Regions from separate parts of the Streptomyces sp. 1222.5 genome, predicted to be linked through region 1. Evidence: riboswitches for the same ligand, from Rfam matches in the RefSeq annotation. Region 1 holds a riboswitch; each other region holds the start of a gene.

What was found. Region 1 has a riboswitch for cyclic di-AMP ahead of BLW57_RS16260 (C40 family peptidase). Riboswitches for the same ligand answer to the same signal wherever they lie in the genome.
Region 2: linked by a shared signal. The riboswitch ahead of BLW57_RS07340 (M23 family metallopeptidase) and the one ahead of BLW57_RS16260 (C40 family peptidase) in region 1 are both predicted to bind cyclic di-AMP.
Region 3: linked by a shared signal. The riboswitch ahead of BLW57_RS33145 (C40 family peptidase) and the one ahead of BLW57_RS16260 (C40 family peptidase) in region 1 are both predicted to bind cyclic di-AMP.
Region 4: linked by a shared signal. The riboswitch ahead of BLW57_RS11110 (M23 family metallopeptidase) and the one ahead of BLW57_RS16260 (C40 family peptidase) in region 1 are both predicted to bind cyclic di-AMP.

Annotation. Positions count from the first base shown of each region.
Region 1 covers NZ_FNSZ01000001.1:3,639,143-3,644,169, forward strand. The annotation lists gene BLW57_RS16250 (M23 family metallopeptidase) at 1-755, shown strand, start outside; gene pcrA (DNA helicase PcrA) at 815-3,295, opposite strand; cyclic di-AMP (ydaO/yuaA leader) riboswitch at 3,605-3,749, shown strand; gene BLW57_RS16260 (C40 family peptidase) at 3,758-4,903, shown strand; gene BLW57_RS16265 (tellurite resistance/C4-dicarboxylate transporter family protein) at 5,005-5,027, shown strand, end outside.
Region 2 covers NZ_FNSZ01000001.1:1,616,189-1,621,215, reverse strand. The annotation lists gene BLW57_RS07345 (alpha-galactosidase) at 1-1,719, shown strand, start outside; cyclic di-AMP (ydaO/yuaA leader) riboswitch at 1,990-2,186, shown strand; gene BLW57_RS07340 (M23 family metallopeptidase) at 2,191-3,153, shown strand; gene BLW57_RS07335 (SGNH/GDSL hydrolase family protein) at 3,364-4,149, shown strand; gene BLW57_RS07330 (TetR/AcrR family transcriptional regulator) at 4,261-4,875, opposite strand; gene helR (RNA polymerase recycling motor ATPase HelR) at 4,991-5,027, opposite strand, start outside.
Region 3 covers NZ_FNSZ01000001.1:7,309,037-7,314,063, reverse strand. The annotation lists gene BLW57_RS33155 (ATP-dependent Clp protease proteolytic subunit) at 1-563, shown strand, start outside; gene BLW57_RS33150 (hypothetical protein) at 571-879, shown strand; cyclic di-AMP (ydaO/yuaA leader) riboswitch at 1,219-1,450, shown strand; gene BLW57_RS33145 (C40 family peptidase) at 1,454-1,936, shown strand; gene BLW57_RS33140 (ATP-binding protein) at 2,149-2,607, opposite strand; gene BLW57_RS33135 (helix-turn-helix domain-containing protein) at 2,820-3,680, shown strand; gene BLW57_RS33130 (DUF397 domain-containing protein) at 3,690-3,914, shown strand; gene BLW57_RS33125 (8-amino-7-oxononanoate synthase) at 3,982-5,027, opposite strand, start outside.
Region 4 covers NZ_FNSZ01000001.1:2,485,355-2,490,381, reverse strand. The annotation lists gene BLW57_RS11115 (M16 family metallopeptidase) at 1-1,145, shown strand, start outside; cyclic di-AMP (ydaO/yuaA leader) riboswitch at 1,375-1,534, shown strand; gene BLW57_RS11110 (M23 family metallopeptidase) at 1,548-2,303, shown strand; gene BLW57_RS11105 (GntR family transcriptional regulator) at 2,502-3,188, shown strand; gene BLW57_RS11100 (HPr family phosphocarrier protein) at 3,364-3,645, opposite strand; gene BLW57_RS11090 (bifunctional acetate--CoA ligase family protein/GNAT family N-acetyltransferase) at 3,823-5,027, shown strand, end outside.

The sequences.
Region 1 (5,027 bases):
CGAGCTCGCGCGGCGCGGGCCGGTCCCGGCGCCGTACGCCCGCCAAGCGCTCCGCCCTGTTGACCGTCGCCGTGCCCTCCGCCTGCGTGATGGGGGTCGCCGGGATCGCCGCCGCCTCCGTCGGCACGCTGACCGACGACTCCAAGGACACCTCCGCCTCCGCCTCGGACGCGCACGCGGTGCAGCCGTCGGTCGCCAACAACAAGCTGGACACCCAGCTCAAGACGCTCGCGGCGGGCGCCGACGACTTCGCCGACCGGGCCAGCCGCACCCAGGAGCGGATCGACCTCAAGGCCCAGCAGGAACTGCAACAGAAGAAGGCCGCGGCGGAGGCCGCACTCAAGGAACGACTGCGGCCCAAGTTCGCGCTGCCCGTCATGGACCGCGGACTCAGCGCCTACTTCGGCCAGGCGGGCGTGAACTGGATGTCGGTGCACACCGGCATCGACTTCCCCGTCTCCTACGGCACCACGGTGATGGCCGCCACCGACGGAACCGTCAGCACCAAGTGGAACAGTGCCTACGGCAACATGCTGATCCTCACCGCGAAGGACGGCACGGAGACCTGGTACTGCCACCTCTCCAGCTACCGCGTGGCCTCCGGCACGGTCGTCAAGGCCGGCCAGTCGATCGCCTACTCCGGCAACTCGGGCAACTCCACCGGCCCGCACCTGCACTTCGAGGTACGGCCGGCGGGCGGGGCGGCCATAGACCCGCTGCCGTGGCTGCGCAGCCACGGGCTGGACCCGACCTGAGCCGGCTTGTTTCCTCGTGCCGAGTGAGCCCCGCCCGTGCAGGCGGGGCTCATCGCGTTCTACAGCTTCTCCACCGGCGCGTACCGCAGCAGCAGCCGCTTCGGCTTGGTGTCGCCGAAGTCGATCGTCGCCTCCGCGTTCCCACCCGTGCCCGTGACCGCGACGACCGTGCCGAGACCGAACTGATCGTGGGTGACACGGTCTCCGACGGCCAGCGCGACCACCGGCTTCTCCGCGGTGCGCCGCGTGGCGAACCCGGACGCGCCGGACGCCGAGGAGCGTGAGCGGGACGAGGACAGGGAGGCCGCGATCCCGGAGGCCGGCCCGGAGGACACCGGCGCGGCGGCCCCCGTCCGCTTCCAGTCCACGTGGGTCGGCGGGATCTCCTCCAGGAAGCGGGAGGGCGGGTTGTACGACGGCTGGCCCCAGGCGCTGCGCATCGCCGAACGCGTGAGGTACAGCCGCTCCCGCGCGCGGGTGATGCCGACGTACGCCAGGCGCCGCTCCTCCTCCAGCTCCTTGTTCTGGCCGAGGGCGCGCATGTGCGGGAAGACGCCGTCCTCCATGCCGGTCAGGAACACGACCGGGAACTCCAGGCCCTTGGCGGTGTGCAGGGTCATCAGCGTGATGACGCCGTCGCCGTCCTCCTCGTCGGGGATCTGGTCCGAGTCGGCGACCAGGGCGACCTGCTCCAGGAAGTCGGCGAGCGTGCCGGTCTCTCCCTCGGCGCGCTCCTGCTCGAACTCCAGGGCCACGGCGGCGAGTTCCTGGAGGTTCTCGATGCGCGTCTCGTCCTGAGGATCGGTGGAGGCCTGCAACTCGGCAAGATAGCCGGTGCGTTCGAGTATGGCCTCCAGCACCGTCGCCGGTCCCGCCCCGGACTCCACGATCGTCCGCAGGTCCTCCATCAGCGTATTGAACCGCTTGACCGCGTTGGTGGAGCGCGCGGCCATGCCGTACGCCTCGTCGACGCGCTTGAGCGCCTGGGGGAAGCTGATCTTCTCGCGCTGGGCGAGGGCGTCGATCATCGCCTCGGCGCGGTCGCCGATGCCCCGCTTGGGCACGTTGAGGATGCGGCGCAGCGGCACCGTGTCCTCGGGGTTGGCGAGGACACGCAGGTAGGCGAGGACGTCCCGGACCTCCTTGCGCTCGTAGAAGCGGACACCGCCGACGACCTTGTAGGGCAGGCCGACGCGGATGAAGACCTCTTCGAAGACACGGGACTGGGCGTTGGTGCGGTAGAAGACGGCGACGTCGCCCGCCTTCGCCTCGCCCGCGTCGACCAGGCGGTCTATCTCGTCGGCGACGAACTGCGCCTCGTCGTGCTCGGTGTCGGCGACGTAACCGGTGATCCGCGCGCCCTGGCCGGCGTTGGTCCACAGGTTCTTCGGGCGGCGGGACTCGTTGCGCTCGATGACCGCGTTGGCGGCGGACAGGATGGTCTGCGTGGAGCGGTAGTTCTGCTCCAGCAGGATCGTCGTCGCGTCGGGGTAGTCCTCCTCGAACTGGAGGATGTTGCGGATCGTCGCACCGCGGAAGGCGTAGATGGACTGGTCCGCGTCACCCACGACGCACAGCTCGGCCGGCGGCAGGTCGGACTCGCTCGGCGGTACGTCCACCGGGTGCGCGGCGGTGCCGACGAGCTCGCGGACCAGGGCGTACTGGGCGTGGTTGGTGTCCTGGTACTCGTCGACCATGACGTGCCGGAAGCGACGGCGGTAGTGCTCGGCGACGTCCGGGAAGGCACGCAGCAGGTTGACCGTCGTCATGATCAGGTCATCGAAGTCGAGGGCGTTCGCCTCGCGCAGCCGCGACTGGTACAGGGCGTAGGCCTGCGCGAGGGTCTTCTCGAAGCCGTCGGTGGCCTGGGCGGCGAAGTCCTCCTCGTCGATCAGCTCGTTCTTCAGGTTGCTGATCTTGGCGCTGAATGACTTGGGCGGGAAGCGCTTGGGGTCGAGGTCCAGGTCACGGCAGACCAGGGCCATCAGGCGCTTGCTGTCGGCGGCGTCGTAGATCGAGAACGACGAGGTGAAGCCGAGCTTCTTGGACTCCCGGCGCAGGATGCGCACGCAGGCGCTGTGGAAGGTCATGACCCACATCGCGTGGGCGCGCGGGCCGACGAGCTGCTCGACGCGCTCCTTCATCTCGCCCGCGGCCTTGTTGGTGAAGGTGATCGCGAGGATCTGGCCGGGGTGCACATGCCGCTCGGCGAGCAGGTGCGCGATGCGGTGGGTGAGCACGCGGGTCTTGCCGGAGCCCGCACCGGCGACGATGAGCAGAGGGGAGCCGGCGTGCGTCACGGCCGCGCGCTGGTTCTCGTTCAGCCCCTCCAGGAGGGCCGCCGGGTCCAGCGCGGGGCGCGGGGCGCCGTCGCGGTAGTGGGCGTCCCGGTCCGGCGGCACGTCGAACTTCCCGCCGAACAGATCGTCCGGAATCGGCTCCGGGGCGTGATCGTGCTCGGGCGGCGGCGGGGGTTCCTCGTCGTGCCCGCGAGGGGGCCGGAGGTCCGCCAGGAAGCTGTCGTCAAAGAGGCTGCTCATCGCTCTACGAGTCTAGGGCGCCCCACCGACAACCGGTCCCGGTCCCCGGAACATGGCCCGCGGACGGCCGTTCCCGAGCACTTCCACGGCGGCATCGATCTTCCCGGCGGACCCCCTCCACACTCCTCACGCTGCGGAATCGCCTGGTCACCCCTGTATAAACCTGACCTCAGGTCACAGAAATGTATCGGACAAACCGCTCACCAACCTTCACAGGAGACACACGAGTTGGCTAGGTTGCCGTCAGGCCGCACGACCCCACTCCGGCGAACGTCGCCGGGCCGTGCGGCCTCCGCCGAGTCCGGCGCGCCTCGCACGGCGCCCAGAGCCGGGGACCCACCGATCCCGGGGTGAATCGGCCGACTCCCACCCGGGACGACGCCGTAGGGCAACCCTTCCGAACCACCCGCCCGAACCCGACAGCTAACCCGGTAGGCGGCCGTTTGGAAGGAGTCGCCAGCCTTGGCGTCGCACCGCAAGCCGCGCCCCGGCGGCACCCGTGGACCGGGCCTGCGCGGCCCCGCTCTCGCCACCGCCGCCTTCACCTCCGTGGCCCTCCTGTCGCAGACGGCCGAGGCCGCCGCCGACGACGGCAGGCCGAGCATGGAGGAGATCGAGAAGAAGATCGACGAGCTCTACCGCCGGGCCGACTCGTCTCCGGAGGACGAACCGGCGGCCAGGCAGCGAGCCCGCGAGGAGGAGCCGCGCCAGGAGAGCGCCCGCCGCGGGACCCGGCGCGCCAAGGCGCCGGAGGGGCGGGTGGCGTCCGCCGCCGGCCCGGACACGGCCGCCTTTCTCCTCGAGGAGTTCCCGCAGGACCACTTCGCCCAGAACAGGGTGATGAACCGGCTGGCCTCGCGCGTGCGGGACACGGCCGAACGCGGCAGGACCGGCAGGAGCCCGCGGACGCCGGACGCCGACGCCGCGCCCTACGACGTGAAGGCCGCGAAGGCCGCCGTCCAGCGCAAGCTCGCCACCGCGCGGGACCTGCTCTCGCGGCTCCCCGCCCAGGAGCACGCGCGCCCCGCCGAGCCCGACCCCACGCCCTGGGGTGACGCGCTGCCCGTAGTGCCCGCGCAGGCGGCCTGGGAGGACGGGCTGCCCGCCGCATCCGCCCCGGCAACCTGGGAGGACGGGCTGCCCGCCGTACCCGCCCCGGCCGCCTGGGAGGGCACCGGCCCGCAGACGTACGCGGCCGCAACGTCCTCCGCCGCACCCGCGCCTTCCGCAGCCACGGTCTCGCAGCAGGCCACCAAGGCCGGGAAGGCGATCGCCTTCGCGCGCGCCCAGCTCGGCAGGCCCTACGTGAGCGGTGCCAGCGGCCCCGGTTCCTACGACTGCTCCGGCCTCACCCAGGCAGCGTGGCGGGCCGCCGGTGTCATCCTTCCGCGCGCCGCCCGCGACCAGGCCGTCGCGGGCACTCCGGTGGCCCTCGCCGACGCTCGCCCCGGTGACCTGGTCTTCTTCCACGAGGACAGCAGCCATGTGGGTCTGTACACGGGCGACGGAACGATGATCCACGCCCCGGAACCGGGCGCCTACATCCGCGAGGAGCCCGTCCACCGAGGCGGCGAGGCGCTCGTCCAGGGCGTCGTCCGGCCGGCCTGACCCCTTCCGCCCGCGCATCCACGCGCGCGTGCCGGTGTTTTTGCCCGCTACGCGCGCGTGGCCTGCCCGGTCGGCCCGTCGCGGCTGCCTAGCATCGGCGCATGCCCGGCATCTCGGAAGTGCG
Region 2 (5,027 bases), 2.0 Mb from region 1:
CACCACCGGATGCGCGGTGACGTGGTCGAGCGCTGGGTGACCGTGGCCAACGGCGGCCGGGCGCGCGTGGAGCTGCTGCGCGCCGACGCCGCCACCTGGACCCTGCCCGACCGCGAGGGCTGGCGGCTGTCCCAGCTGCACGGCCGCTGGGCCGCCGAGTCCCGGCTCACCACCGCGCCGCTCACCTACGGCGAGAAGATCATCGGCAGCCGCCGCGGGCACACCGGCCACCAGCACCTGCCCTGGGTGGCGCTCGACACCGACGCCACCGAGGAGCACGGCGAGGTCTACGGATGCGCGCTCGGCTGGTCCGGCTCCTGGCGGATCTCCGTGGCCCAGCTCCCGGACGGGCGCGTCCAGATCACCGGCGGCGCCGGATACGACGACTCGGGCCTGCTGCTCCTGGAGCCCGGTGGTGCGTACACCACCCCGGTCTTCGCCGGCCTGTGGAGCGCCGGCGGGTTCGGTGCCGCGAGCCGCACCTGGCACGCCTACCAGCGCGCGTACGTCGTGCCGGACGCGGAGCGGGACCGGCCCGTGCTCTTCAACTCCTGGGAGGCGACCCACTTCGACATCTCCGAGGAGCAGCAGACCGCCCTCGCCCGCCGCGCCGCCGAGATCGGCTGCGAACTCTTCGTGGTGGACGACGGCTGGTTCGGTGCCCGCACCGGCGACCGCGCCGGGCTGGGCGACTGGAGCCCCAATCCCGACCGCTTCCCGCACGGTCTCAAGCCGCTCGCCGACCAGGTGCACGGCCTCGGCATGCGGTTCGGCATCTGGGTCGAGCCCGAGATGGTCAACCAGGACAGCGACCTCTACCGGGCCCACCCCGACTGGGTGCAGTACCAGCGGGGCCGCAAGCGGACGGAGCTGCGCAACCAGCTCGTCCTCAACCTGGCCCGCGAGGACGTCCAGGACCACCTCTGGCAGCAGCTGGACGCACTGCTCACCAGCACCCCGATCGACTACGTGAAGTGGGACTTCAACCGCTGCTTCACCGACGCCGGCTGGCCCGGCGAGCCGTACCCGCAGCGCCTGTGGATCGATCACGTCCACGCGCTGTACGCCCTGCTGGACCGGCTGCGCGCGGCGCACCCGGGGGTCGCCTTCGAGTCCTGTTCGGGAGGCGGCGGCCGGATCGACCTCGGGGTGATGAGCCGTACCGACCAGGTGTGGACCTCCGACAACACCGATCCGCTGGACCGGCTCGCCATCCAGCACGGCTTCAGCCAGATCCACCCCGCGCGTGTGATGGCCGCCTGGGTCACCGACAGCCCGAACACCCAGCTCAACGGCCGGGTCAGCTCGCTGCGGTTCCGCTTCGTCAGCGCCATGGCGGGCGTGCTGGGCGTCGGCGGAGACCTCACGGCGTGGAGCGCGGAGGAGCTGGCCGAGGCCCGGGGCTGGGTGGAGCTCTACAAGGAGATCCGCCCGGTCGTCCAGCGGGGCGAGCTGTACCGGCTGCGGCCCCCGGCGGACGGGCTGAGTGCCGTCCAGTACGTCCTCGGGGACGAGACGGTGGTCCTCGCCTGGCTTCGGTCGCAGAGCTACGGCGAGCCGGTTCCGGCGGTGCGGCTGCGCGGACTCGACCCGACAGCGTCGTACGAATGCCGCGAATCGGGCGAAGTGCACCGAGGTGCCGTACTGCTGCACCACGGCCTGCGGACGGGGCTGAAGGGCGACCTGGATGCGACGATTGTCCGACTGTGTCGTATCTGAACCCTTCACGCAGATTGGCGCCCCGAGTCCAACTCGCCATCAAATAAACGGACGTGGGGGGACTCCGTGTGAGGGGCGTCATATTCGTGACCGTACGTCGCGCGACATGTTCACGTAATTCCGGTGCCCCACAGGGAAATCGAATCGGCCCGGAAGGCGGGAATGCACGGAGGGTCACCGGGCATTCCCGCCTTCGATCTTGCGAATCCGGAAGGGCGGGAACGGGGCGCTTGTTTCCGCCCGTCCTGCTCGCTTACGTTCGCCACCAATCCGGACGGAACGCCGAATCCTGCCGCCGCCCGGAGTTCCCGCACATATGACCCGTGTTCGGCAGGAGCGGGGGACCCACCAGGCACGACCGCCTGTCCCGGTTCTCGCGACAGGCCAGGGGTGAAGCCGCGCACCGCACGGCCGGGCGACTCCAGCCCGAACCCGGCAGCTGACCTCGCAGGCGTCGGAGAGGAATGCGCCATGCCCGCGAAGGGTAAGCACCGACGTCCCAAGACCCCGCGTTTTTCCCGCTCCATCGCCGTCGCCGGAACGGGTGGCGCCGCTCTGGCCCTCCCGCTCCTCGGGGCCACGGGAGCGCACGCCGCCCCCGCGGCGCAGCCCGTTTCCGGAAAGGCCGCGCAGTCCCTTCCCGCCGCGGTGCAGAGGTCCGCCGCCGCGGCGGACGCGACGGCGCACATCTACACCGTCAAGGCCGGCGACTGCCTCGCGACGATCGCCGACCGGCAGCACGTCGGCGGTGGCTGGCACCGCCTCTACGACGACAACCGCCAGGCCGTCGGCGACAACCCCGCGCTGATCCACCCGGGCCTCAAGCTGACGCTCGGCGAGCAGGCCGCCCGGACCCGTACCGAACCCGCTGCCCCGCAGCACTCCTCGGCCGCCCCGAAGCCCTCGGCCCCCGCGAAGCCCTCGGCCCCCGCGAAGACCTCGGCCCCCACGAAGGCGTCCGTGGCCCCGCGGCAGGCCTCGGCGGCCAAGCCGGCGGTGTCCGCCGCCACGACGACCGCCGCCACCGGCTTCACCCTCCCCGTGACCGGCGCCACCATCGGCACCGCCTACCACACGGCCGGCAGCATGTGGTCCAGCGGCTACCACACCGGCGTCGACTTCGTCGTACCGACCGGCACCCCCCTCAAGGCCGTCGGCGCGGGCACGGTCGTCTCGGCGGGCTGGGGCGGCGCCTACGGCAACCAGGTCGTCATCAAGCTCCTCGACGGCCACTACGCCCAGTACGGCCACCTCTCCCGGCTCTCCGTCTCGGCCGGCCAGGCCGTGACGGCGGGACAGCAGATCGGCCTGTCCGGCGCCACCGGCAACGTGACCGGCCCGCACCTGCATTTCGAGATCCGCACGACGCCGGACTACGGCTCCGACATCGACCCGGTCGGCTACCTCCGCGAGCACGGCGTCCCCGTCGGCTGACACGGCCCGCACCACAACCACCTGCCGGACACGCCACCGAAGGCCGGACCCCCGATCCCCGGATCCGGCCTTCGGTATTCCCGGTTGGCAAATTCTTTAAGAGTGTCCCATCTCACCGTTCGTCAACCCCGGCCTACGGTCGCGTAGGTCACATCCGAAGGTGAATCATGGTCCGATGTGGCAGACGATTCGAAGAGTGACAACAGATCAGTGATCGGGTCGTACGTGGCGGTGGGGGACAGCTTCACCGAGGGCGTGGGCGATCCCGGTCCCGACGGGGCGTTCGTGGGCTGGGCGGACCGGTTCGCGGTACTGCTCGCCGACCGGCGTCCCGAGGGCGACTTCCAGTACACCAACCTGGCCGTGCGCGGGAAGCTGCTGGACCAGATCGTGGCGGACCAGCTTCCCCAGGCCGTCGAACTGGCCCCGGACCTCGTGTCCTTCTGCGCCGGCGGCAACGACATCATCCGCCCCGGTACCGACCCGGACGAGGTGGCCGAGCGATTCGAGCGCGCCCTGGCCCCGCTGGCCGAGGCCGCGGGCACGGTGATGGTGACGACCGGGTTCGACACCCGTGGCGTCCCGCTGCTCAAGCATCTGCGCGGCAAGATCGCCACGTACAACGGGCATGTGCGCGCCATCGCCGACCGGTACGGCTGCCCCGTGCTCGACCTGTGGTCCCTCAAGTCCGTACAGGACCGCAGGGCCTGGGACAGCGACCGGCTCCACCTCTCGCCCGAGGGGCACACCCGCGTGGCCCTGCGCGCCGGTCAGGCCCTCGGTCTCGAGGTGCCGGCCGACCCGGAGCAGCCGTGGCCGCCGCTGCCGCCCCGGGGCACCCTGGAGGTCCGCCGGGACGACGTCCACTGGGCCCGCGAGTACCTCGTGCCGTGGATCGGCCGCCGACTGCGGGGCGAGTCCTCCGGCGACCACGTGACGGCGAAGGGCCCCCTGTCGCCGGACGACATCAAGCTCCGGATCGCCTCCGTGGCCTGACCCGGAGCCACCGAAACGGTGACCGGTGCCGGTGAGTGGTTCTTCGTGCCCCGACCCGTGCGACCCACGGCGAGGGGCACGATCACGCCCCCGCAGGTACGGCGCGGCGTGTCAGCGCCCCGCCAACGCCTCCCGGTCCAGGCCCAGTTCGCGGGCCAGGGCCTCATCGACCCACTCCTGCGCCCGGGACCGCGGCACCGAGCCCGGGTACGAGGTGAGCTGGACGGCCAGCCCGTCCATCAGCGCGGTCAGCCGCAGTGCCGTGCCGACCGGATCGGCGCACACGAACTCGTCCGCCGCCACGCCCTCGGCGATGACCTCGACGAGCGCGGCCTTCCACTCCCTGTCCAGGTCCCGGGTGACGTCCCGCAGCGCCGGCTCGCGCAGCGCCACGGCCCAGCCCTCGATCCACAGCCGCCAGCCCTTGGCCTGACCGGTCGGCGCGTACCAGCGCACCGCCGCCCGCAGCCGGCGCAGCGCGGAGGTGCGCCGTCCCAGCAGTTTGCGCAGGTGCGCGAGGTCGTCCTGCGCCGCGTACGTGAACGCGGCGGCGACCAGCTTCTCCTTGGTCGAGAAGTGGTACAGCACCAGCGCGTTGCTCACCCCGAGCGCCGCGGCCACGTCGGCGATCCGGACCGCCGCGACGCCCCGCGCCTCGATCTGCTCGATGGCGGCCCGCAGCAGTTCCTCCCGCCGCTCCGCCACGCTCAACCGCACTCTCGCCACGCGGTCACCCTACCGGGCGGGCCGCTCCGAGCCCGCCGGGCAGGTGGGCCCGCTCGCCGGTGCTGTTCCGGCCACCGGGCGCGCACGCGCGGGGAGACACGCACCGGGACGGGGGCTAGTCCGTGGGGCGGCTCGTGAGGACCACGAGCCGC
Region 3 (5,027 bases), 3.7 Mb from region 1:
ATCCGTACGGCAAGCTCTTCGAGGACCGGGTCGTCTTCCTCGGCACACCGGTCGACGACGCCGCCGCGAACGACGTGACGGCGCAGTTCATGTACCTCGAACACGCCGCCCCCGACCGGGACATCACGCTCTACATCAACTCCCCGGGCGGTTCCTTCGGGGCGATGACGGCGATCTACGACACGATGCGGTACGTCGGCTGCGACATCGCGACGTACTGCCTGGGGCAGGCCGTCTCCGTCGCCGCGGTGCTGCTCGCGGCCGGCACCCACGGCCAGCGGTTCACGCTGCCGAGCGCCCGCATGGTGCTCGAACAGCCCGCCCTGCCGGAGCCGGTGCGGGGGCAGCCCAGCGACCTCGCGATCCAGGCCGGGGAGTTGGCCCGGACCCGCGCCCTGACGGAGACGATCCTCGCGGCGCACACGGGGCGCACGGCGGAGCAGGTTCACCGGGACCTGGAGCGGGACCTGGTCCTGGACGCCTCCGGGGCCCTGGCCTACGGCCTGGTGGACGGCGTCGTGCCCAGCCGCCGCGAGATGCCCGGCGCACCGGACGCGAGGTGAGCGCCCGATGCCGCCTCAGGAACTGCCACCGCTGCCCGCGCTGACCCGCGCGGAGGGCGAGTTGATCGACCGTTACCTGGAGGCGGCCGACCTGCTGGGGCGGATCAACCCCGCGCGCGACGGCGACACCTATCCCGGTCTGCGGGCGGCGCAGGCCCTGGTGCGCAAGGCGGCGGAGCTGCGTGACGCGCTCGCGCTGATGCACGCGCGGGGCGAGACGGAGCTGCACGGGGACACGCTGGCACGGGCCCTGCGGGTGCTGGACGGCGAGCGCCGCACCGCGCGCGTCGTACTCCCGCCCGACGGCGTCGGCTGATCCGGACGCGCGTGGGGCCCGCGGGGGCCGGAGCGTCGACGCGTCGTTCGGGCCGGAGTTGAAACGGTCCGAACGACTGTCGGCCGACCGAGGTATATCCAGATGATTTTCTGACCCTCCCGGCTTGCGCGCGGGACCGGTCCGTGGTGTCCCGGCGAGTGCTCCGCCCCAGGTCGGGGGCTACGAACGGGACTTGACGATGTCTCGAACAGAGCAGTGTCCACCCGAACGGGTGAGTGGTGAGTAACGCCACAAATCCCCGATTCCATTGGGATTTTCGGACACCTGTGAGTGAAGATCCCTGTCTGACGACAAGACCCCGCCACGGCGGCGGGGCGATCCGGGCGGACGCCGAGTCCTGCCGCCGCGCGGATGACCGGTCGACAGGAGTGGATCGGCAGGAGTGGAGGACCCAAGCTAGACGGGTCGCCGGAACGGATGTTCGTCCGCTCGATGCGGACGACCGGATGTTCCGAGCAGCCCTTGGGGTGAAGCCGCGGCAACGCGGCCGGGCAACTTCGCCAGCCCGAATCCGACAGGTCATCCTTCACAGGCGGCTGACGAAGGGTTGCGCATGTCTGCGCTCAATCGTGTCCCGTCGCTGATGGCCCGGGCCGGCACGGCCTCGGCTCTGACACTCGCCGCCGTCGGCGGCTCCATCGCGGTGCCCGGCCTCGCCACCGACGCCTCGGCCGCGACCACCGCGGCCACCGCGACGAAGGCACTGAAGATCGCGGCCTCCAAGAAGGGTGCTCCGTACCAGTACGGGGCCACCGGGCCGCGGCGCTTCGACTGCTCGGGGCTGACGCTCTACTCGTTCAAGAAGGCGGGCAAGAAGCTGCCACGCACCGCCGCCCAGCAGTACAACAAGTCGCACCACATCTCGGCCAGGAGCCGCAAGGCGGGCGACCTGGTGTTCTTCCACTCCGGTTCCAGCGTCTACCACGTCGGCATCTACGCCGGTCACGGCAAGATCTGGCACGCGCCCAGGACCGGTGACGTGGTGCGGCTCCAGAAGATCTGGACGAAGAGCGTGTGGTACGGCCGGGTGAGCTGACCCGACGTCACGGCAGGAGCGGCTCCGGCGGCGGGGCCGCTCCGAGGACCGTCAGCGCCGCCTCGGCGCCCGCCTGGAGCCATGGCGCCCGGGGCCGGCACACTGAGGATCAGCGCGAACAGCGGCGTCCCGGACACCGGTGTCCAGCCCCGGCCGCGACCTCCGAGGAGGCCGCGGGCGGGGCGTCACGGCGTCCGGGCGCGCGTGCCGGGCTACGGTTCCTGCTGGCCTCCGGCCGCCACCGGCTCGACCGGCAGCGCCCACGGAAGTTCGATGAACACCGTCTTGCCCCCCTCACGGGTCGGGCGGACGCGGAGCTTGCCGCCGCACTCGGCGGTGAGACAGCGGATGATGACCATGCCGCGCCCGTTGTCCTGCTGGACGGCGGCGGGCAGTCTCTTGGGGAAGCGGGGATGACTGTCCGTGACGCCGATGCGCAGGTGTTCGTCACGGTCCAGCGCGATGTCGACCGTGAAGGTGGGTGACTGTCCGAAGGTGTGCTGTACGGCGTTGGTGGCGAGTTCGGAGACGATGAGCCGGACGGTGTCGGCCACGTCGGTGTCCGACGGCAGGCCCCACTCCGCGAGCGTCCCCACCACGTAGGCGCGGGCCGCGGAGACCGAGGCGGGATCGCTCGGCAGAGTGACGGATGCTTCCAGATGGTCTGCCATGGCGACGTCGTCCCTTTCCCGCGGGACCGCAGTCCGACATGGAGCGGATGGTTCGAGTACGGTCCCGGACTGGTGCTCGTCGCCAGACTGCCATCACCGGGCCGGTCACGGGGAGCGATCCACCAAGATATGCATATATCTGTCGCCCGAAGCGGTGAACTCTGCGACGCGCAGCCGTATCCGGGCGGTCCATAAGGAGTAAGGAGGAGCCCATGCAGAACGGTCCCGCGGTGCGCCGCCGCAAACTGGGCGCCGAACTGCGCACGCTGCGTACCGGTGCTGGGCTCACGAGCGGGGAGGCGGCGCAGCTGGTCGGCTGGCACCAGTCGAAGGTGAGCCGCATCGAGACCGGCGCGAGCGGTGTGAAACCGGCCGATCTGCGGTTACTCCTGGACGCCTACGGGGTGCGGGGCGGACATCTGCGCGAGTTGCTGCTGATGCTGGCGGGGTCGGAGGACGCCGGTGGTAGCAACCGGTGGTGGCACGCCTATCGCGGGGTGCTGCCGCCGACGTACCGGGATTTCATCAGTCTGGAGTCGCAGGCGAGCGTCATGCGCACCCTGGAGACGACGGTCGTGCCGGGGCTGCTGCAGACCGCCGAGTACGCCACCGCGGTGACCCGGGCGGCCGTGAACGACCTGGACGAGGAGCACCTGGACGCGCTGGTGGAAGTACGTCTGGCCAGGCAGGACGTGCTGCGTTCGCACCCGCCGCTGGAGCTCAGCGCGGTGCTCGACGAGGCGGTGCTGCGCCGCGAGGTCGGCGGTCCCGGGGTGATGACCCGGCAGCTGGAGCGGCTGGAGGAGGCCGCCCGGCTGCCCCAAGTACGGCTCCAGGTACTGCCGTTCGGCGCCGGAGCGCATGTCGGCCTCACCGGGCCTTTCGTTATCTTCTCATTTCCGAGCACTTCTGATCTGGATGTGGTTGTTGTCGACCAGTTGACGAGTAGCCTCTACCTCGAACGGAAAGAAGACCTGATGGCCTACTCGCAGGCCTTCAAGTCCCTTCAGAACCAAGCCCTTTCACCCGAGGACTCGTTGGACTACATCGCCGGGATAGGTGACGGCGCGTAAGGAGGCACCATGACCGCTCTGCCTCGGAACGTCCCTGCCAGTACCGACCTGCACGACGTGAGCTGGCTGCGCAGCAGCCACAGCACGGGAGCCAACAACTGCGTGGAGACGGCCCGGCCGGACACCGGCCCCTGGGCCGGGCTGCTCGCCGTGCGCGACTCGAAGGACCCTGCCGGACCCGCACTGCTCTTCTCCCCCGAGAGCTGGGCGGAGTTCGTGACCACGCTCCCGTGATCCACCGACACCCCGCCCGCCTCTGATCACATCCCCTGGCGGCGACGCCCGGCCGTGTCACGCCGACTCATGGTCGCGTCTCGCCGATCACCCGTACAGCGCGTTCGATCTCGGCCCCGGACAGGTCCGCCCGGGCGGTCAGCCTCAGCCGTGAGATGCCGTCGGGCACGGAGGGAGGACGGAAACAGCCCACGGCCAGACCCGCTGTACGGCAGTCGGCCGCCCAGCGCACCGCCTGCTCCGGGGACGGTGCCCGCACGGAGACCACCGCGGCGTCCGGACGTACCGCTTCCAGGCCCGCGGCGGTCAGCCGTGCGTGCAGTTCCGAAGCCACCTCCCGGGCCCGCGCCGCGCGCTCCGGTTCCCGGACGAGCAGCCGCAGCGCGGCCAGCGCGGCACCCACGGCCGCCGGCGCCAGACCGGTGTCGAAGATGAACGTCCGGGCCGCGTTGACCAGATGGCCGATCACCCGGGCCGGGCCGAGCACCACCCCGCCCTGGCTGCCCAGCGACTTGGACAGGGTGGCCGTCACGACCACGTCCTCGGCACCGGCCAGACCGGTCGCGTACGGCGCGCCCCGTCCGCCGTCGCCCAGCACGCCGAGACCGTGGGCGTCGTCCACCACCAGGCCCGCGCCGTGCTCCCGGCACGCCGCGGCCAGCCCGGCCAGCGGCGCCTGGTCCCCGTCGACCGAGAACACGGTGTCGGAGACGACGATCGCCGTCCCCTCGTGCGTGGCCAGGGCCTTGCGCACGGCCTCGGGATCGCCGTGCCCGACGACCTGCGTCGCCCCCCGGGCGAGCCGGCAGCCGTCGATGAGCGAGGCGTGGTTGCCCGCGTCGGAGACGATCAGCGAGCCGTGCGGGCCCAGCGCGGTGACCGCGGCCAGGTTGGCCGCGTAGCCGGAGGAGAAGACCAGGGCCGCCTCGAATCCGCAGTAGGCGGCCAGTTCGCGCTCCAGCTCGGAGTGCAGCTCGGTGGTGCCGGTGACCAGACGTGAACCGGTGGCTCCCCCGCCCCAGGTACGGGCGGCCCGCGCCGCGCCCTCGGTCACCTCGGGGTGGTGCGCCAGGCCCAGGTAGTCGTTGCTCGCCAGGTCCAGCAGCGGCGAGT
Region 4 (5,027 bases), 1.2 Mb from region 1:
AGCACTCGGCCGAGGACTACGCCGCCGAGCTGGAGCGCGCGGGCGCCACGCTCGACGCGCACGCCGACCACCCCGGGGTCCGGCTCAGCCTGGAGGTCCCGGCCTCCCGCCTGGCCAAGGGCCTCGGCCTGCTCGCCGACGCCCTGCGCGCCCCCGCCTTCGCGGAGAGCGAGGTCGAGCGGCTGGTCCGCAACCGCCTGGACGAGATCCCGCACGAGCTGGCCAACCCCTCCCGCCGGGCCGCCAAGGAGCTCTCCAAGGAGCTGTTCCCGGTGACCTCGCGCATGTCCCGGCCGCGCCAGGGCACCGAGGAGACGGTCGAGAAGATCGACGCGGCGTCCGTACGCGCCTTCTACGACCGGCACGTCCGCCCCGCCACGGCCACCGTGGTCGTCGTCGGCGACCTCACCGGCACCGACCTGGAGGAGCTGCTCGGCGACACCCTCGGCGCGTGGACCGGCACGCCGGGCGAGCCGCGGCCGGTGCCGCCGGTGACCGCCGACGACACCGGCCGCGTGGTCATCGTGGACCGGCCGGGCGCCGTGCAGACGCAGCTGCTCATCGGGCGCGTCGGCCCGGACCGGCACGACCGGGTCTGGCCCGCCCAGGTCCTCGGCACCTACTGCCTCGGCGGCACCCTCACCTCCCGCCTGGACCGCGTGCTGCGCGAGGAGAAGGGCTACACCTACGGGGTACGGGCGTTCGGGCAGGTCATGCGGTCGGCCCCGGACGGCACCGGTGCCTCGATGCTCGCCATCAGCGGCTCCGTGGACACGCCGAACACCGGTCCCGCGCTGGACGACCTGTGGAAGGTGCTGCGCACCCTCGCGGCGGAGGGCCTGACCGACGCCGAGCGGGACGTCGCCGTGCAGAACCTCGTCGGGGTGGCGCCGCTGAAGTACGAGACCGCGGCGGCCGTCGCGAGCACCCTGGCCGACCAGGTCGAGCAGCACCTGCCCGACGACTTCCAGGCGACGCTGTACCGGCAGCTGGCCGCGACGGGCACGGTCGAGGCGACCGCGGCCGTCGTCAACGCCTTCCCGGTGGACCGGCTGGTGACCGTCCTCGTCGGCGACGCCTCCCGGATCAAGGCGCCGGTCGAGGCGCTCGGCATCGGCGAAGTCACCGTCGTCACGGCCGAATAGCGGCCGCTGCCGCGGAGCACGGCACGCGTGCGTGGGGCCCTGCCGACCTACGGGTCGTCAGGGCCCCCGCCGTTCCACTCGCTTCACCAGATGCCCGATTTGGGGCGGAGGTTGCCTGTCTGCCCTGTGGGATGCGCTACAAAAGCCCGGATCCGTTTGAGGATTGAAAGCGGGCTTCCGTAGGTTCGTCCAGGCTGTTCGTCACGCACCACGCCGCGCCCGCGGCACCGGACAGTCATCGCCGAGTCCCCGTACGGCGCGAGCCAGGGGAGCCGGGGACCCATCGTCCCTGGGGTGAATCGGGCGCCCGCGCGTGAGCGAGGGGGCCCGTAGGAGACCTTCCTGCTCCGAACCCGTCAGCTAACCCGGTAGGCGAGAAGGAAGGAAAGGACCAGCCACTTCATGGCGTTCATGTGCGCCACCGGGAAGCATCGCAAGCCCGGCCGGGTCAAGCGCACCACCGCGCAGGCGGCCGGTGTCGCCGCCCTCACCACCACGGGTGTCATCGGCACCCTCGCCGCGTCGCCGGCGCTCGCCGCCGAGAACGCCGCGGAGCAGACCGGCCTCACGCCCGTCGTGACCGTCAGCGACGACGTCGCGGAGCAGATCAGCGCGCAGGCGGACGCCCAGAAGCAGGCCGCCGAGCAGCAGGCGGCCGAGGAGGCCGCCGCCAAGGCCGCCGCCGCCAAGGTCAAGGAGGAGCGCGAGGCCAGGGCCCGCGCCGCCCGTGAGGCCGAGCGCAAGCGCCTGAACGCGTTCGTCGCCCCGATCGTGCACTCCTACGTGTCCACCGCCTACAAGGCCAGCAGCTCGCTGTGGTCCTCCGGCTCCCACACCGGTATCGACTTCCACGCGGCCAGCGGCACGTCCGTCCACGCGGTCGGTTCCGGCACCGTCGTCTCCACCGGCTGGGGCGGCGCGTACGGCAACCAGATCGTGATCCGGATGGCCGACGGCATGTACACCCAGTACGGCCACCTGTCGTCCATCGGCGTCACGGTGGGCCAGAAGGTCGTCCCCGGCCAGCAGATCGGTCTGTCCGGCGCGACCGGCAACGTCACGGGCCCGCACCTCCACTTCGAGGCCCGTACGAGCCCCGACTACGGCTCGGACGTCGACCCCATCGCCTATCTCCGCAACCACGGCGTGAACGTCTGACGCCACCCCGCGGACATGCGAAAGCCCCGGCTCACCGAGCCGGGGCTTTCGCCGTTTCCGGGTGATCCCCGTCGGACCGCTGTCCAAAAAATATCCATGGATTCCGGCCTGCCGTCGGAAATTCGGCCTCTTTGGAATAGAGTCACGGAAAGGGCGTCCCCTGCGGGCGTTTCACGGGGATTAAGGCGGAGGTCGGTCATGCGTGTTCCGGCGCATTCGGTGTGCACGGCGATCCGGGACGACATCGTCGCCGGTGTCCACGAGCGCGGCGGCCGGCTCACCGAGGAAGTGCTGGCCCGCCGCTACGGCGTCTCGCGCGTCCCCGTCCGTGAGGCCCTGCGCACCCTGGAGGCGGAGGGGTTCGTGGTGACCCGCCGGCACGCGGGCGCGTGCGTGGCCGAACCGACCGCGCAGGAGGCCGCAGACCTGCTGGAGATGCGCCTGCTCCTGGAGCCGCTCGGCGCGGCACGGGCGGCACAGCGGCGTACGGAGGCCCATCTCAAGGTGCTGCGCGGCCTGGTACGGCTGGGCCAGGAGCGGGCCAGGAGGGGCGGCAGCGAGGAGCTGCGCGCACTGAGCGGCTGGTTCCACGAGACGCTGGCGCAGGCCTCCGGCAGCCCCTCGCTGGCCTCGATGCTCACCCAGCTGCGCCACAAGATCACCTGGATGTACGCGGTGGAGGCCCCGCAGAGCCCGCTGGACTCCTGGGCGGAGCACGGCGCGATCGTGGACGCGGTGGCACGCGGCGACGGCGAGCGCGCGCGGGCGGTCACGGCGCTGCACGCCGAGCGCGCGACGGGCGCGCACCGTCTGCGCTTTTCCGGCGGCGCCGAGCGTGTGAGGACTTCGCAACATGCCGTAAACACGACGGGCCGACGGTATTAACACGGGTGTCGTATACAAAGAGGGGGAATTCGGTGGGGGTTGTTTCTCGCTGCCCGAATTCATTCTCGCGGTGATTTCCGCGCGTTGATTTCGCCGAGCGATCGAAGCCGCTCGAAAAGCCGAAGCCGCGCCGCCCGGAAAGGCGACGCGGCTTCGGCGTTCGGACGCGAGGTGCTCAGACCGTCTCGGGCAGCTCTTCCAGGCCCTCGGCGACCAGCTTGGCCAGGCGGTCCAGGGCGGCGTCCGCGCCCTCGGCCTCCGAGGCGAGGACGATCTCCTCGCCACCCTGGGCGCCCAGACCCAGGACGGCCAGCATGGAGGCCGCGTTGACGGGGTTGCCCCCGGCCTTGGCGATCGTCACCGGGACGCCTGTGGCCGTGGCGGCTCGGACGAAGATGGAAGCGGGGCGGGCGTGGAGGCCCTCGGCCCAGCCGACGTTGACGCGGCGCTCAGCCATGTGTTGCTGCCCTTCAGTCTTCAGGGTTGTCTAGACCAGTTTCCCATACCGTGAAGCGTGCCCGGAGCGGACCTCCGTCCCCTCCGGTACGGCACCGGACCGCGGCCTCGGTCCGGCGTGTCGTCCTCCACAGACTGCCTCGCGCCGTTGCCGTACGCGAGCCGTACTCTGGGGCCCATGCAGACCTCGGCGGATCGGCAGGAGCGGCACGAGTACCCCACTCACTGGGAGGCCGACGTGGTGCTGCGCGACGGAGGCACCGCGCGCATCCGGCCCATCACCGCCGACGACGCCGACCGCCTGGTGAGCTTCTACGAGCAGGTCTCCGACGAGTCGAAGTACTACCGCTTCTTCGCGCCGTACCCACGTCTCTCCGCCAAGGACGTCCACCGCTTCACGCACCACGACTTCGTGGACCGGGTGGGACTCGCGGCCACCGTCGGCGGCGAGTTCATCGCCACCGTACGCTACGACCGCATCGGCGCCGACGGGATGCCCGCCTCCGCCCCCGCCGACGAGGCCGAGGTGGCCTTCCTGGTGCAGGACGCCCACCAGGGCCGCGGTGTCGCCTCCACCCTGCTGGAGCACGTCGCGGCCGTCGCGCGCGAGCGCGGCATCCGCCGGTTCGCCGCCGAGGTGCTCCCCGCCAACACCAAGATGATCAAGGTGTTCACGGACGCCGGCTACACCCAGAAGCGCAGCTTCGAGGACGGGGTCGTACGCCTGGAGTTCGACCTCGAACCCACCGACCGCTCCGTCGCCGTGCAGCGCGCCCGGGAGCAGCGCGCCGAGGCCCACTCGGTACGCCGGCTCCTCGTGCCCGGCTCCGTGGCGGTCGTCGGCGTCGGCCGCAGCCCCGGCGGCGTCGGCCGCAGTACCCTCGGCAACCTCCGGGACGCCGGCTACACAGGCCGGCTGCACGCTGTGAACAAGGCCTTCCCCGAGGACCTCGACGAGGTCGACGGGGTGCCGGCGTACCGCTCGGTGCGGGACATCGAGGGGCACGTGGACCTCGCCGTCGTCGCCGTACCGGCCGAGCACGTGCCCTCGGTGGTCGCCGAGTGCGGGGAACACGGCGTCCAGGGTCTCGTCGTGCTCTCCGCCGGATACGCCGAGAGCGGCCCCGAGGGCCGCGAACGGCAGCGCGCCCTCGTCCGGGCCGCGCGCGCGTACGGCATGCGGATCATCGGCCCGAACGCCTTCGGGGTCATCAACACCGCACCGGACGTCCGGCTGAACGCGTCCCTCGCCCCCGAGATGCCCCGCCCCGGCCGCATCGGACTGTTCGCCCAGTCCGGCGCCATCGGCATCGCCCTGCTGTCCCGGCTGCACCGGCGCGGCGGTGGCGTCACCGGCGTCACCGGCGTGTCCACCTTCGTCTC